2 regions of the Pseudomonas sp. Arb-4-2C genome follow, and region 2 is predicted to be linked to the other one. Evidence: predicted binding sites of a transcription regulator. Region 2 holds the regulator's gene; the other holds the start of a gene.
The links. The regulator sigma-54, encoded in region 2, starts transcription at its own class of promoters, with help from an activator protein. The targets are predictions, from matches to a motif close to ANTGGCATNNANNTTGCTNT.
Positions count from the first base shown of each region.

Region 1: the regulator sigma-54 is predicted to act here: its motif matches at 6,281-6,300, upstream of AC0J41_RS07255 (circularly permuted type 2 ATP-grasp protein).

Region 1 covers NZ_CM146899.1:1,568,904-1,576,533, reverse strand. The annotation lists gene AC0J41_RS07285 (3-hydroxyacyl-CoA dehydrogenase NAD-binding domain-containing protein) at 1-327, opposite strand, end outside; gene AC0J41_RS07280 (acetyl-CoA C-acetyltransferase) at 352-1,557, opposite strand; gene AC0J41_RS07275 (hypothetical protein) at 1,582-1,812, shown strand; gene AC0J41_RS07270 (c-type cytochrome) at 2,142-2,963, shown strand; gene AC0J41_RS07265 (transglutaminase family protein) at 3,076-3,879, opposite strand; gene AC0J41_RS07260 (alpha-E domain-containing protein) at 3,876-4,826, opposite strand; gene AC0J41_RS07255 (circularly permuted type 2 ATP-grasp protein) at 4,839-6,248, opposite strand; gene AC0J41_RS07250 (ribonuclease E inhibitor RraB) at 6,724-7,071, opposite strand; gene AC0J41_RS07245 (hypothetical protein) at 7,282-7,515, opposite strand.
Region 2 covers NZ_CM146899.1:600,989-608,618, forward strand. The annotation lists gene AC0J41_RS02555 (FagA protein) at 1-259, shown strand, start outside; gene AC0J41_RS02560 (class II fumarate hydratase) at 240-1,616, shown strand; gene AC0J41_RS02565 (hypothetical protein) at 1,644-2,084, shown strand; gene AC0J41_RS02570 (superoxide dismutase) at 2,086-2,697, shown strand; gene AC0J41_RS02575 (ZIP family metal transporter) at 2,728-3,621, shown strand; gene AC0J41_RS02580 (HPr family phosphocarrier protein) at 3,660-3,935, opposite strand; gene rapZ (RNase adapter RapZ) at 3,951-4,808, opposite strand; gene ptsN (PTS IIA-like nitrogen regulatory protein PtsN) at 4,811-5,275, opposite strand; gene hpf (ribosome hibernation-promoting factor, HPF/YfiA family) at 5,288-5,596, opposite strand; gene AC0J41_RS02600 (RNA polymerase factor sigma-54) at 5,670-7,163, opposite strand; gene lptB (LPS export ABC transporter ATP-binding protein) at 7,352-7,630, opposite strand, start outside.

The DNA of each region.
Region 1 (7,630 bases), 970 kb from region 2:
GTTGATCGCGGCGACCACCGGTTTGCCGAGGGTTTCCAGGGTGCGCAGTTGCCCCTTGAGGCTCAGCACCATGTCATAGAACGCTTTGGCTTCGGGTTTGCCGACCTTGATCAGCTCATTGAGGTCGCCGCCGGCAAAGAAGGTTTTCTTCGCCGAGGTTATGATGACCCCGGCGATGCTGTCCTTTTCCGCCAGCAAGCGTTCAACGCAGGCGCCCATGGCCTGGCGGTACACGGCGTTCATGGTGTTGGCGCTCTGGCCCGGCATGTCGATGGTCAGCACGACGATGCCGTCCTGGCCTTTTTCGTAACGAATGGCTTCGCTCATAACAAGGTTCCTTGAATTCGGGGCTCAGAGGCGTTCGATGATGGTGGCAATGCCCATGCCGCCGCCGACGCACAGCGTCGCCAGACCGTAGCGCAGGCGCCGGGCTTCCAGTTCATCGAGCAGGGTGCCGAGGATCGCGCAACCGGTGGCGCCCAGCGGGTGGCCCATGGCGATGGAGCCGCCATTGACGTTGACCTTGTCCGGGTCCACCGCCATGTCCTTGATGAACTTGAGCACCACCGAGGCAAATGCTTCGTTGACCTCGAACAGATCGATGTCCTCCACGCGCAAGCCAGCCTTGGCCAGAGCCTTGCGGGTGGCCGGTGCCGGGCCGGTGAGCATGATCGTCGGGTCAGTGCTGGTCACCGCCGTGGCGACGATTCGCGCCCGTGGTTGCAGGCCGAGCGCACGGCCCTTGGCTTCGGAGCCGATCAACATCAGCGCCGCACCGTCGACGATCCCGGAGCTGTTGCCCGGCGTGTGCACGTGGTTGATCCGCTCGACGTGGCTATAGACCCGCAGCGCCGTAGCATCGAAACCCATCTGGCCGATCATTTCGAAACTCGGCTTGAGCTTGCCGAGGCCCTCCATGGTCGACTCGGCCCGAATGAATTCGTCGTGGTCGAGCAGGATGATGCCGTTCTGATCCTGCACCGGCACCAGCGACTTGTTGAACGAGCCGTCAGCCCGCGCCCGCGCCGCTTTTTGTTGCGAGTGCAGCGCGTAGGCATCGACATCCTCACGGCTGAAGCCTTCCAGGGTAGCAATCAGGTCCGCGCCCACGCCCTGCGGGGTGAAGTGGCTGTGCAGGTTGGTTTGCGGATCCAGCGCCCAGGCGCCGCCATCGCTGCCCATCGGCACCCGTGACATCGACTCGACACCGCCGACCACCACCAGGTCTTCGAACCCGGAACGGACTTTCATCGCGCCAAGGTTCACCGCCTCCAGACCCGAAGCGCAGAAACGGTTGATCTGCACGCCGGCGACGCTGACATCCCAATCAGCTACCTGCACCGCGGTCTTGGCAATGTCCGAACCCTGATCGCCAATCGGCGTGACGCAGCCGAGCACCACGTCATCGACCTGACTGGTGTCCAGCGCGGTGCGGCTTTGCAGTGCGGTCAACAGCCCGGCGACCAGATTCACCGGTTTGACGCTGTGCAGCGCGCCATCGGCCTTGCCTTTGCCGCGGGGCGTGCGTAACGCATCGAAAATCAAAGCTTGGGTCATGACGTCCTCGAACCTGTGCGGTGAGTGAATTTCGTGCTGTCACTGTTGTCCCGCGCCGTCGAGGATTCAATGACCACAGCGCTCAATGACGTTGACGCGCACGCTCAGACGGACGGTCATTCAGCATCGGGTGAACCGGTTCAGGTCGGCGAGTTGTCTAGCAAGCGGGCGGCGAAGAAGCTGGCAATGCGCCTCATGCGTTTTTTATCGCTAGCAGCAGCAAATACATACGAAATGGATCTAAGCCGCGCGTGACGCGGGCTCTAAGGTAGTACATGTACGTCAGGGTCGTCGGGTTTTGCCGAGGCCGACGTTCTTCAACAGGAAGTGCAGCGTTTGCCGTCATGGATATGCAGGCAAACATCAGGAAATAACAATAAAGGCGGTCAAGCCATGTTCAAACAACCGAAAGTACGTCAAGCAGGGCTCATTCTTTTCGCCACGACGCTGTTGTTGATTTTGCCCAACCTCACCAAGGTCATTGGCTGACTCAAGCGGCAGGCGCCCGTCATCGCCACATAAAATGTGACTGGCCCGCTACCCGGGCCAGCGTGGCTGTGCCAACCTTTGCGCACTTGCACGACATGGACGGCGATCTCTTGAAAACGCTTATTGTGTTCTGGGCCTTGCTGCTGAGCATGCCTTTGTCTGCCGCACAGCTGGATTTACAGCTGGGCTCCACCAGCCGCACTTGGCAGACCGCGGAACTGCTCAAGCATCCGCAGGCGCAAACCCTCACTATAAAAAATGATGTGTCCTACAAAAAGGACATGACTTATCGCGTCGTACCTGTGGCGGCGCTGCTCACCGGCATCAAACCGGACGATCACTTGCAGGCGGTGGCGCTGGACGGATTTGCCGCCGAGCTGAGCGCTGCACCGCTGCTCAACAGCAAGGGCGCACGGGCGTGGCTGGCGATCGAGGACCCGGCGCAGCCGTGGCCACCGCTGTCCGAGGGCAAACACAGTGCAGGGCCGTTCTATCTGGTGTGGACCGACCCGCAAGCCGGCAACATCAGCCCCGAGCAATGGCCGTTCGAAGTGGCGAGCATCAAGCGCATGGCGCCAGTGGCCGAGCGCTTCCCTGCCCTGTTGCCGGATTCCAAACTGAAAACCGATGACCCGGTGAATCAGGGTTTTGCGCTGTTCCAGAAGAACTGCCTGGCCTGCCATCGCTTGAACGGTGCGGGGGACGCGCAGTTCGGACCGGACCTGAACATTCCGTTTAACCCCACCGAGTATTTCGGTGCAGATTTCCTCAAGCGTTACATTCGTGATCCGCAGAGCTTGCGTCAGTGGCCACAGGCGAAAATGCCAGGGTTTTCGGTGGAGGTGTTGCCGGATGGGGATTTGCAGTTGCTGATTGGCTATTTGCAGCACATGGCTGGGCGCAAGGTTAAGCCCTGAACACTATCCCCTTGAAGGAGTGAGCCTGCTCGCGATCGCGGTGGGTCAGTCAAAAATGGTCTGACTGACATACCTCGATCGCGAGCAGGCTCACTCCTACAGGGGATATGCGTTATTGCTGTTGCACGGAGATAACCGGCGTCGGCGAGACAAACACCTTCGCATGCATCTGCTCGCTCCCCCCGCCTCGACGCATGCCGCGTACCGGGCAGGCATCCAGGTAATCCAGGCCCACCGCCAGTTTCAAATGCCGCTCTGGCCGGGCCAGTTCGTTGGTCACGTCAAAGCTGTACCAGGCGTCATCGAGCCACGCTTCAGCCCACGCATGGCTGGCCAGATGCTCGCAATCTTCGCTGTACAGATAACCCGAGACGTAGCGTGACGGGATCCCCAGGCTGCGCGCGCAGGCCAGGAAGGCATGGGTGTGATCCTGGCAAACTCCAGCACGCCCGGCGAAGGCTTCGGCCGCGCTGGTATCGACTTCGGTGGAGCCCGGCGTGTAAGTCATGTGCTGGTTCAAGCCGTGCATCAGATCAATCAGCGCGGTGCGATCCCGTCGCTGCTTGCAGGATTTGTCGGCAAACGCCCGCAACGCCTCGTCGGCCTCGGTCAGGCGGGTGAAGCGCAGGAACGGCAGCGCCGACTGACTCTCGTGTTCGGCTTCGCGCAACTCGTCGATGTCGACCTGGCCGCGCGCACCGATGATGATCGCTTCGTGCGGCTCGTCCATGGTCAGCACATGCAGGATGTTGCCGAACGGATCGAGCTGGGCGCGCACCGGACGCGGCAGGTCGAGCTGCCAGCTCAACACGTGCTGACGCTCGCTGTCGTGCGGGGTCAGGCGCAGATACTGGATGCTCGCCCGCACCTGATCTTCATAGTGATAGGTGGTCTCGTGGCTTATGGAAAGTCTCATGCAGCCTCCAGGTATGAACTGTGAATGGCGTTGCCCAGCTGGCGCACCAGCGGGATGAATTCGGTGAGCCAGGCGTGCAGGCCTTCGGCAAGGATTTCGTTGATCCCGGTGTAACGCAGACGCGCGTCCATTTCAGCGGCCAGGCGCTGCGCCGGACGGCCGTTCGCCCCAGGTAACTGGGCGAGGATCTGGTCGATTTCCTCGGTGCAGGCCCGCAACGAGCGCGGCACATCGGCGCGCAACAGCAGCAGTTCGGCGACATGCCGGGCACCGGGGGCATCACGGTAGATCTCGGTGTAGGCCTCGAACGATGAAAGAGCCCTCAGCAGCGCACTCCACTGGTAATAGGCGTGGGCAGTGCCGTCACTGACGGCTTCGGCCTGATCGCCGGCCATTTCATAGCGCGCGTCGAGCAGTCGCAACGTGTTGTCCGCGCGCTCGATGAAGGTGCCGAGGCGAATGAAGCGGAACGCATCGTTGCGCATGATGGTGCCGTAGGACGCACCACGAAACAGGTGCGAGCGTTCCTTGATCCACTCGCAGAAACGGCTCATGCCGTAACGGCCGAGGCCCTGCTCGGCGATCCCGCGAATCTCCAGCCACGTGGCGTTGATGTTTTCCCACATGTCCGCGGTGATCCGCCCGCGCACCGCATGTGCACTGGCCCGCGCTGCGCCCAGGCAGCTGTAGATGCTCGCCGGGTTGGCCGCATCGAGGGCGAAAAAGTGCAGCAGGCGCTCGGCGTGCAGCTCACCGTGGCGCTCCAGGTAATCGTCGAGGGTACCGGTGATCAACAACGGCATGGCCAGTTCGTGCAGACCGTCGCCGCGACCGTCCTGCGGCATCAGCGACAGCGAATAGCTGACATCGAGCATCCGTGCGAGGTTTTCCGCCCGCTCCAGGTAACGCGACATCCAGTACAGATCCGAGGCAGTTCTACTTAGCATGGCAAGCTTCCTTCAATCCTCGACCACCCAGGTGTCCTTGGTTCCGCCGCCCTGGGAGGAGTTCACCACCAGGGAGCCTTCACGCAGGGCGACACGGGTCAAACCGCCGGGCACAACCCGGGTTTCACGTCCGGACAAGACGAACGGACGCAGGTCGATATGGCGCGGCGCAATGCCGTTTTCGACAAAGGTCGGACAGGTTGACAGCGACAGCGTCGGCTGCGCGATGTACGCGTGAGGCTTGGCTTTGATCCGCTCGCGGAATGCATCGATTTCCGCGGTCGTCGCCGCTGGCCCTACCAACATCCCGTAACCGCCGGAGCCCTGGGTTTCCTTGACCACCAGATCCGGAAGATTGGCCAGCACGTGGGAAAGTTCCGAGGGGTTGCGGCACTGCCAGGTCGGCACGTTCTTCAGGATCGGTTCTTCGTCGAGGTAGAAACGGATCATCTCGGTGACAAACGGGTAGACCGATTTGTCGTCCGCCACGCCGGTACCGATGGCGTTGGCCAGTACTACGTTGCCCGAACGATACGACGACAACAGCCCTGGCACGCCGAGCATCGAGTCCGGGCGGAATGCCAGCGGGTCGAGGAACGCGTCATCGAGACGGCGATAGATCACGTCCACCGCTTTCGGCCCGTCGGTGGTGCGCATGAAGACCTTGTCGTCACGCACGAACAGGTCCGCGCCCTCCACCAGTTCGACGCCCATTTCCCGCGCCAGAAACGCGTGTTCGAAGAATGCACTGTTGAAGCGCCCCGGCGTCAGCACCACCACGCTCGGGTCGTCGATCGGGCTTGAGCTTTTGAGGGTGTCGAGCAACAGGTTCGGATAATGGTCGATGGGCGCGATGCGCTGCGCGGCGAACAGCTCCGGGAACAGGCGCATCATCATCTTGCGGTCTTCGAGCATGTAGCTCACGCCGCTCGGAGTGCGCAGGTTGTCTTCGAGCACGTAGTAAGTGCCGTCGCCGTCGCGCACCAGATCGACACCGGAAATGTGCGAATAGATATCGCGGTGCAGGTCCAGGCCCTGCATCGCCAACTGGTACTGCTCGTTGGCCAGCACCTGTTCGGCGGGGATGATCCCGGCCTTGATGATGCGTTGCTCGTGATAAAGGTCGGCGAGGAACATGTTCAACGCCTTGACGCGCTGGATGCAGCCACGCTCGACGATCCGCCACTCGCTGGCGGGAATGCTGCGCGGAATGGTGTCGAAAGGAATCAGGCGCTCGGTGCCCTGCTCGTCCCCATAGAGCGTGAAGGTGATGCCGGCCCGGTGGAACAGCAGATCGGCCTCGCGTCGCCGTTGTGCCAGCAACTCGTCAGGCGTGTCGGCCAGCCAGCGGGCGAACTCCCGGTAATGCGGGCGGACCTGGCCGCCGGCATCGTACATTTCATCAAAATAGGTGCGGATCATGCCGTACTCTTTGTCACCCGGACCTACAGGCCTTCGCAAGGCCCGTGCCAGCGGCATAAACGCTTTGATTTCAATCGGTTGGATAATCACGCCAGCCACACCGCACCATTGCTGTGCGGCAAATGCCCCAACCTGATCGCCCCCGCCTCATTGCGACGCAGTGCTGTCGCCTATCACCAGCATAGTCAGAGTTGATTTCACTGCTTGCGCCGGGCTGCGGATAATCGGCGCATCCGCTGAAAACTTCCCCACTGAAGGCTTCAGCCTCACTGATCCGGACTGCCAGCGCAGTCCCCGCAGGCCGTAACCCTGACCGGTTTCCTCTCCTTATCGGTCTTCCCTTTAGCCACCCTCTCCGGTGGCTTTTTTTTGCCCGGGATTCTTGTTTCAGGGTTTTGCCACGGATGGTTCGGCGGCCAGAAACGACAACGGCCAACCCGAAGGTCAGCCGTTGCTCAATACCTGAAACCAGAGATCAGTTCAGACGATGGCGATTACGCACCTCCTGCTTCACGCCCCAGCCTTCGATGATGCCGCCCAGCGGCTCGACCACGGCAGAAAAGCCTTGCTCGAAGTCGCCGATGTCGTCATAGGTTGCGTACATGACTTTGCTCAATTCCAGCGACCAGGCGCCATCGTCGCGCGCACTGACCTGGGCATTGATGGATTCACCGCGAAATTTGCCTGCTGCTCTGCGCGCCCGCTCCTCGTCCGGGAAAATGGCGTAGAACTCGATGGGATGGAATCGGGAAAAGTCGAAACCGCCTTCTTTCATGCGGCGCAATACATTGCTGCTGATGTCTTCTTGATAGGCTGTGCTCATGAATCGTCCCCCTCGGATAGATGGATAGACTTTCCGTATTCCCGCCCCGGGCCTCTGGCCAAAGTACTGCGACAACGTGGTTGCACGCGGGAAACAAGCATGTAGCTGACAAGACCAGACCTTAGCGATTCGTTCGCTGATCTCGCTTGCAGAGTAGCCTCAAGACAGAGGCGCTGCCAAGGCCTGGCGTATCGGGTGACAAGAAGAATTTCAGATTGGGGTGATGCTGCGGATTTCGATGCTGTTCTGGGATTTCAGGCTTTTCACCCCGGCATCGGCGGTGCGGCCTTCCAGATCGTTCATATCCAGTTCGGCGGCCACGGGCAGGAGCCGTTCCTTGATCAGGCGTGCGGCCTCGTCATCACTGGGGCATTCCGCGCGCTCGAACACCTCATCGACAATTTCACCATGATCGTCCACGAAAGTGACTTTCCACTTTTGCATCGGTGCCTCCTCGATCAAACCCGCAAATGGGCTTACTACTATCTCGACTTTTGGCGAGATTGATCGTTCAAAAGGATTGCATCCGCCGAACATGAAAAAAAATACATCTACTGTG
Region 2 (7,630 bases):
TCCCTGGACCATCGCTGAAACCTCCTTCCGTTTGCTGCTCGACACGGCCACCGACATTGCGTTGCCGTGGCATTGGCGCAGCCTCTGTCTCGATCAAGCCTGGCGCCCGTTGCGTGAAATGGAGCGCCTGTCGCTGTGCAACTGCCGGCTCCAGCGTTGGCAGCGCTACACCTGGCAGCTCGCCACCTGCGAACTGCTTCCCTCGATTCCTCTTATTGAACTGGTGCAAGGATTTTCAGATGACCAAGACACGTATTGAGCGCGACAGCATGGGCGAACTGCAGGTGCCGGTGGACGCTCTCTACGGCGCGCAAACCCAGCGCGCAGTGGATAATTTCCCGATCAGCGGCAAGCCGATGCCAACCCAATTCATTCGCGCGTTGATCCTTGCCAAAGCCGCCGCTGCCCGGGCCAACGTCGAACTCAATCAGCTCAGCGCCGCTCAAGGCAAAGCCATCAGCGACGCGGCCCAGGGCCTGCTCGAAGGCGATTTCATGCAGCACTTCCCGGTGGACATCTTCCAGACCGGCTCCGGCACCAGCTCCAACATGAACGCCAACGAAGTGATCGCCACCCTCGCCAGCCGTCTGCTCGACGAGCCGGTGAATGCCAACGATCACGTCAACTGCGGCCAAAGCAGCAACGACATCATCCCGACCACCATCCACGTCAGCGCTGCCCTGGCTTTGCACGAGCAATTGCTGCCCGCGCTGCTGCACCTGGTGCAGGTGATCGAAAAGAAATCCGCGCAAGTGCATCACCACGTCAAAACCGGCCGTACGCACCTGATGGACGCGATGCCGGTGCGCATGAGCCAGGTGCTCAATGGCTGGGCGCAGCAACTCAAGGCCAACATCGGTCACTTGCAGGACTTGCTGCCAAGCCTGCAATCGCTGGCTCAGGGCGGCACAGCGGTCGGTACCGGAATCAACGCGCATCCTGAATTCGCCGCACGTTTCAGCCGCCAGTTGAACCAACTGACCAATGTGCAATTCACCCCGGGCAAGGATTTGTTCGCGCTGATCGGTTCGCAGGACACCGCTGTCGCCGTCTCCGGTCAGCTCAAGGCCACCGCCGTGTCGCTGATGAAAATCGCCAATGACCTGCGCTGGATGAACTCTGGCCCACTCGCCGGCCTCGGTGAAATCGAGCTTGAGGGTCTGCAACCGGGGTCGTCGATCATGCCGGGCAAGGTCAATCCGGTGATTCCGGAAGCCACCGCCATGGTCGCTGCGCAGGTTATCGGCAATGACTCGGTGATCACTATCGCCGGGCAGTCGGGCAACTTCGAGCTGAACGTGATGCTGCCGATCATCGCCCAGAACCTGCTGAGCAGCATCGAATTGCTGGCCAACTCCAGTCGTTTGCTCGGTGATAAAGCCATCGCCAGCTTCAAGGTCAACGAGTCGCGGCTCAAGGAAGCGTTGTCGCGCAACCCGATTCTGGTGACCGCGCTCAACCCGATCATCGGCTACCAGAAAGCCGCGGAAATCGCCAAGCAGGCCTACAAACAGGGGCGCCCGGTGATCGACGTCGCGCTGGAGCACACCGACCTGTCGCGCAATCAGCTGGAAGAGTTGCTCAATCCCGAGAAACTCACCGCCGGCGGCGTGTAATCACCGCAACTGCTTTGGAGGCTCACCATGGAGCACTGGAAACGCACGATCGAACGGGCCAATCGCTGCTTCATGCTGGGCGAGCTGATCGATGCCCGCGAGGCTTACCTGCAAGCCCTGGCCCTGGCGCAAGTGTTGTTCGAGCGCTGGGCCGATGCCGACGAAGCGGTGGCGGCCTGTGTCATCTCTCATCACAACCTGGCGGACCTGCACCTGCGCCTGAATCAGCCGGAGGAGAGCGCCGAGTATCTCTGCGCGATCCACCAACGGCTGTTGCAGACCATGCAGGACGAGCGCTTGCGCCCGGCCTTGCGTGAAGCGGCGTTGCGCCAGAGCAGCAAGACCTATGTCGAACTGCTGAATTTCATCAGCGAACACGGCGAATACCCGCGCACCCAGCGCCTGCTGCACCCGGATACCGGCAACGCACGCCGCGCGCCAGCCGCACATCATCATGGAGTCCACTGAAATGGCTTTTACCTTGCCCGCCTTGCCGTACGCCTATGACGCCCTGGAACCGCATATCGATGCGCAGACCATGGAGATCCACTACACCAAGCATCACCAGACTTACATCAATAACCTCAACGCCGCTGTAGAAGGCACTGAATACGCCGAGTGGCCGGTGGAAAAACTGGTCTCCAGCGTTCAGCAATTGCCGGAAAAACTCCGTGCAGCGGTGATCAATCAGGGCGGCGGTCACGCCAATCACTCGTTGTTCTGGGAAGTCATGGTGCCAAGCGGCGGCGGTAAGCCCGATGGCGCACTGGCCAAGGCCATCGATGAACAACTGGGTGGTCTGGACAGTTTCAAAGAGGCGTTCACCAAAGCCGCGCTGACCCGTTTCGGCAGTGGCTGGGCCTGGCTCAGCGTGACCCCGGAGAAAAAACTGATCGTGGAAAGCAGCGGCAACCAGGACAGCCCGTTGATGAACGGCAATACGCCGATTCTCGGTCTCGATGTCTGGGAACACGCCTACTACCTGCGTTACCAGAACCGTCGTCCGGAATACATCAATGCGTTCTACAACGTGATCAATTGGCCTGAAGTCGCTGCGCGCTACAAAGCCGCACTGGTTTAAGTCTTCTATAAAAACAATCCAAGGCTGGCTATGGGCACTGAAACACTGGCGATCGGAAGTGGGCGTATGTTTCGTTACGCGGTGGGGTCGCTCTTGCTGTTGGCGGGCATGACCTTGCTGGTCGCTCACGGACTGCAATGGCTGGATCTGGAACCGAGGCTTTCCCGGGCGTTGCAAGGCGGGGCGATCTGCGCACTCGGCACGGCGCTCGGTGCGGTGCCGGTACTGGTGATCCGGCGGATGCCGCAGATGCTCAGCGATACCCTGCTGGGGTTTGGCGCCGGGGTGATGCTGGCCGCGACGGCGTTTTCGCTGATCGTGCCGGGCATTGCCGCCGCGCAAAGCCTGGGCATGACCCCGTGGGGCGCCAGTGGTCTTATCTGCCTGGGCATCATGCTCGGTGCGTTCGGCCTTTACCTGGTGGATTTGCGGTTGTCCGGCGCTTCACCGGAAACGCTTGTTGGCTCCCTTGAACACCCGGTAATTCCACCGCGAATCTGGCTGTTCGTCTTCGCAATCATTGCTCACAACATTCCGGAGGGCATGGCGGTCGGTGTCTCCGCTGGTGGTGGCATGCCGGATGCCGACAGTCTGGCCATGGGCATTGCCTTGCAGGATGTGCCGGAAGGTCTGGTGATTGCGCTGGTGCTGGCCGGGGCGGGGATGTCACGGGTCAGGGCGTTTTTGATCGGCGCGGCATCGGGTCTGGTCGAACCGGTGTTTGCACTGCTGTGTGCGTGGCTGGTCAGTCTGGCAGAGCTGCTACTGCCGTTGGGACTGGCGCTGGCGGCGGGGGCGATGTTGCTGGTGGTGACTCATGAGGTGATCCCCGAGTCGCGACGCAATGGTCACGACAAGCTCGCCAGTCTTGGCTTGCTGATCGGTTTCTGTCTGATGATGGTGATGGATACGGCGCTGGGCTGAAGGATGAGAGAGGGAGCAGGCTCCCTCGACACACTGAATCAACCACCTTCGTCGAAGTAGTTGTTGATCAACGCCACCAGTGCATCCAGCGCTTCCTGCTCCTGATGGCCTTCAGTACTCAGATAGATTTTCGTGCCCTTGCCGGCGGCGAGCATCATCATCGCCATGATGCTTTTGCCATCCACCGTGGTTTCAGGGGTGCGACCCACTCTGATGGTGCAATCCGGGTACTGGCCCGCCACGCCAACGAACTTGGCCGACGCGCGGGCATGCAAGCCCAGTTTGTTGATGATTTCGATTTCCAGAGCAGGCATCGCGGTGTGAATCCTTTAAGTGAGGTCGCGGTGGCGAACCTGGACGTTCTTCAGGGTTTTCTGCAGGGCCTGACCCAGGCGTTCAGTCAGGTAAACGGAGCGGTGATGCCCGCCGGTGCAGCCAATGGCAATGGTGACGTAGGCGCGGTTACTCGCGGCGAAGCGCGGTAGCCATTTATTCAGATAGCCGTAGATGTCCTGAAACATCTCCTCGACTTCGGGCTGCGCCGCCAGGTAATCGGCGACCGGTGCATCGAGACCCGATTGCGCGCGAAGTTCCGGCTTCCAGTACGGGTTGGGCAGGCAGCGTACGTCGAACACCAGATCGGCATCCACCGGCATGCCGCGCTTGAAGCCGAACGACTCGACCAGAAAGGCCGTGCCCGGCTCCGGTTGGTTCAGCAGGCGCAGCTTGATGGTGTCGCGCAGCTGGTACAGATTCAGGTTGGTGGTGTTGACCTTGAGGTCGGCCAGGTCGGCAATCGGACCGAGCAGGGCGGTTTCGTCATTGATGGCTTCGGCCAGCGAGCGATTGGCAGTGCTCAGTGGGTGGCGCCGACGGGTTTCCGAGAAACGCTTGAGCAGGGTTTCCTCATCGGCATCCAGATAGAGCACATCGCACTGGATGTGGCGGCTGCGGACTTCTTCCAACAGCTCCGGGAAGCGCGACAGATGGCTCGGCAGGTTGCGGGCATCGATCGAGACGGCCACCAGCGGCTGGGCCAGTTCGGTGTGAATCAGGGCGCGCTCGGCCAATTCAGGCAACAGGCCGGCCGGCAGGTTGTCGATGCAGTAGTAGCCGTTGTCCTCAAGGACATCCAGGGCGGTACTTTTACCCGAGCCGGAGCGGCCGCTGACGATGATCAAACGCATGATTAGTGACCGTTCTGCTCGCTCAGGACGACCTGATACAAGGCTTCGTTACTCGGTGCGCTACGCAGTTTTTCGCGCACTTCCTTGCGATCGAGCATGCTGGCGATCTGGCGCAGTAATTCCAGGTGAGCATCGGTGGCTGCTTCCGGGACCAGCAGAACAAACAGCAGGTCAACCGGTGCGCCGTCGATTGCATCGAAATCGATGGGGGCATCAAGGTGCATCAATGCGCTGATAGGCGCTTCGCAGCCTTTGAGGCGACAGTGGGGAATGGCGATGCCGTTGCCGAAACCGGTGGAGCCGAGTTTCTCACGGGCGATCAGCGCTTCGAAGACGTCCTGCATCTCCAGATCCGGCACTTCGCGGGCGATCAGGTTGGCAATCTGTTCGAGGGCTTTCTTTTTACTGCCGCCCGGCACGTTCACCAGGGAACGGCCGGGGGTCAGGATACTTTCAAGTCGGATCATGGGTTGGGGGTGTTAACGACCTGTTGCGCCCTGAAGGAGGCTCTGGGTCTTTTCCTTATGCTTTTTGAGTTGGCGATCCAGCTTGTCGGTCAGTGAGTCGATCGCAGCGTACATGTCGGTATCTTCTGCGTTGGCGACCACTTCGCTGCCGGGAATATGCAAGGTGGCTTCGATTTTCTGCTTCAGCTTTTCGACGCACATCGTGACTTGCACGTTGGTGATCTTGTCGAAATGGCGCTCCAATCGTTCGAGTTTCTCGTTGATGTAGGTGCGCAGCGGTTCGGTCACTTCCAGTTGGTGTCCACTGATGTTGACTTGCATACAGCTTCTCCTTCGTTGCCAGTGCATAAAGCGGCAGGCTGAATAGCCTGCCACTGGAACGCTGTAACGTGGCTTACATCAACCGCTTGCGTTCGCTCGAAGGCGCGATCCCGAGGGATTCACGGTACTTGGCGACGGTGCGGCGAGCCACCTGAATGCCTTGTGCCTCCAGTAAACCAGCGATCTTGCTGTCACTCAACGGCTTTTTCTGATTTTCCGCTGCAACCAGTTTTTTGATGATCGCGCGGATCGCTGTAGACGAGCATTCGCCGCCTTCGGAGGTGCTGACGTGGCTGGAGAAAAAGTATTTCAGTTCATAAATACCGCGCGGGGTATGCATGAATTTCTGGGTGGTGACCCGGGAAATCGTCGATTCGTGCATGCCCACCGCCTCGGCGATGTCGTGCAGGACCAACGGCTTCATGGCTTCGTCGCCGTATTCCAGGAAGCCGCGCTGATGCTCGACGATCTGGGTGGCGACCTTCATCAGGGTTTCGTTGCGGCTTTGCAGGCTCTTGATGAACCAGCGCGCTTCCTGCAACTGATTGCGCATGAAGGTGTTGTCGGCGCTGGTGTCGGCACGGCGCACGAAGCCGGCGTACTGGGCGTTGACCCGCAGGCGTGGCACCGATTCCTGGTTCAGCTCGACCAGCCAGCGTTCGTTGTCCTTGCGCACGATGACATCGGGCACCACGTACTCGGCTTCGGTCGATTCGATTTGTGAACCCGGGCGTGGGTTGAGGCTCTGTACCAGTTCGATGACCTGGCGCAGTTCATCTTCCTTGAGCTTCATGCGCCGCATCAACTGGCTGTAGTCGCGACTGCCGAGCAGATCGATGTAATCGCTGACCAGACGCTTGGCTTCGTTCAGCCACGGGGTCTTGGCTGGTAGCTGGCGCAGTTGCAGCAGCAGGCATTCGCCGAGGTTGCGGGCGCCGATGCCGGCCGGTTCGAACTGCTGGATGCGGTGCAGCACGGCCTCGATCTCGTCCAGCTCGATGTCGAGCTCCGGATCAAAGGCGTCGAGAATTTCTTCAAGGGTTTCGTCGAGGTAGCCCTGATTATTGATGCAGTCGATCAGGGTCACGGCGATCAGGCGGTCGGTATCGGACATCGGCGCCAGGTTCAATTGCCACAGCAGATGGCTTTGCAGGCTTTCCCCGGCGGAAGTGCGGGTGGTGAAGTCCCACTCGTCATCATCGCTGCTGGGCAGGCTGCTGGCGCTGGTCTGGTAGACGTCTTCCCAGGCGGTGTCGACGGGCAATTCGTTAGGGATGCGCTCGTTCCATTCGCCATCTTCCAGGTTGTCCACCGTCGGTGCGGTTTCCTGATAGGAGGGTTCCTGAATCTCGGTGTTGGGCTTTTGTTCGGCGTTGTCGGCCAAAGGATCGGAGTTGTCGAAGTCGTCGCCTTCTTCCTGGCGTTCGAGCATCGGATTGGATTCCAGGGCCTCCTGGATTTCCTGTTGCAGGTCCAGGGTCGACAATTGGAGCAGGCGGATGGCCTGTTGCAGCTGCGGTGTCATCGTCAGCTGCTGGCCCATTCTCAAGACTAGCGATGGTTTCATGGCAGGGGCTTAACACCTTATTCGCCGGCGCGCATGCGCCATCCACTACAGGGCGCCGGAGCGCCAAACTTAAGCAAATTATATGCCTGAAACTGTCGTGTTTGCCTAGAGCGCTGTAACAATAAAAGCGTATAAAACTTCGCTTCAACGTTACAGCACTCGGACGGCTGGCCGAATGCGATTGCGCTTTAGAGGCGGAACTCGTGGCCCAGGTACACTTCCTTGACCAGATCGTTGGCCAGGATGGTCGCGGCGTCACCTTCGGCGATCAGTTGACCGTCGTTGACGATGTAGGCGGTTTCGCAGATATCCAGGGTCTCACGCACGTTGTGGTCGGTGATCAGTACACCGATGCCCTTGGCCTTGAGGTGGTGGATGATCTGCTTGATGTCGCCGACCGAGATCGGGTCGACACCGGCGAACGGTTCGTCGAGCAGGATGAATTTCGGTGCGGTGGCCAAGGCGCG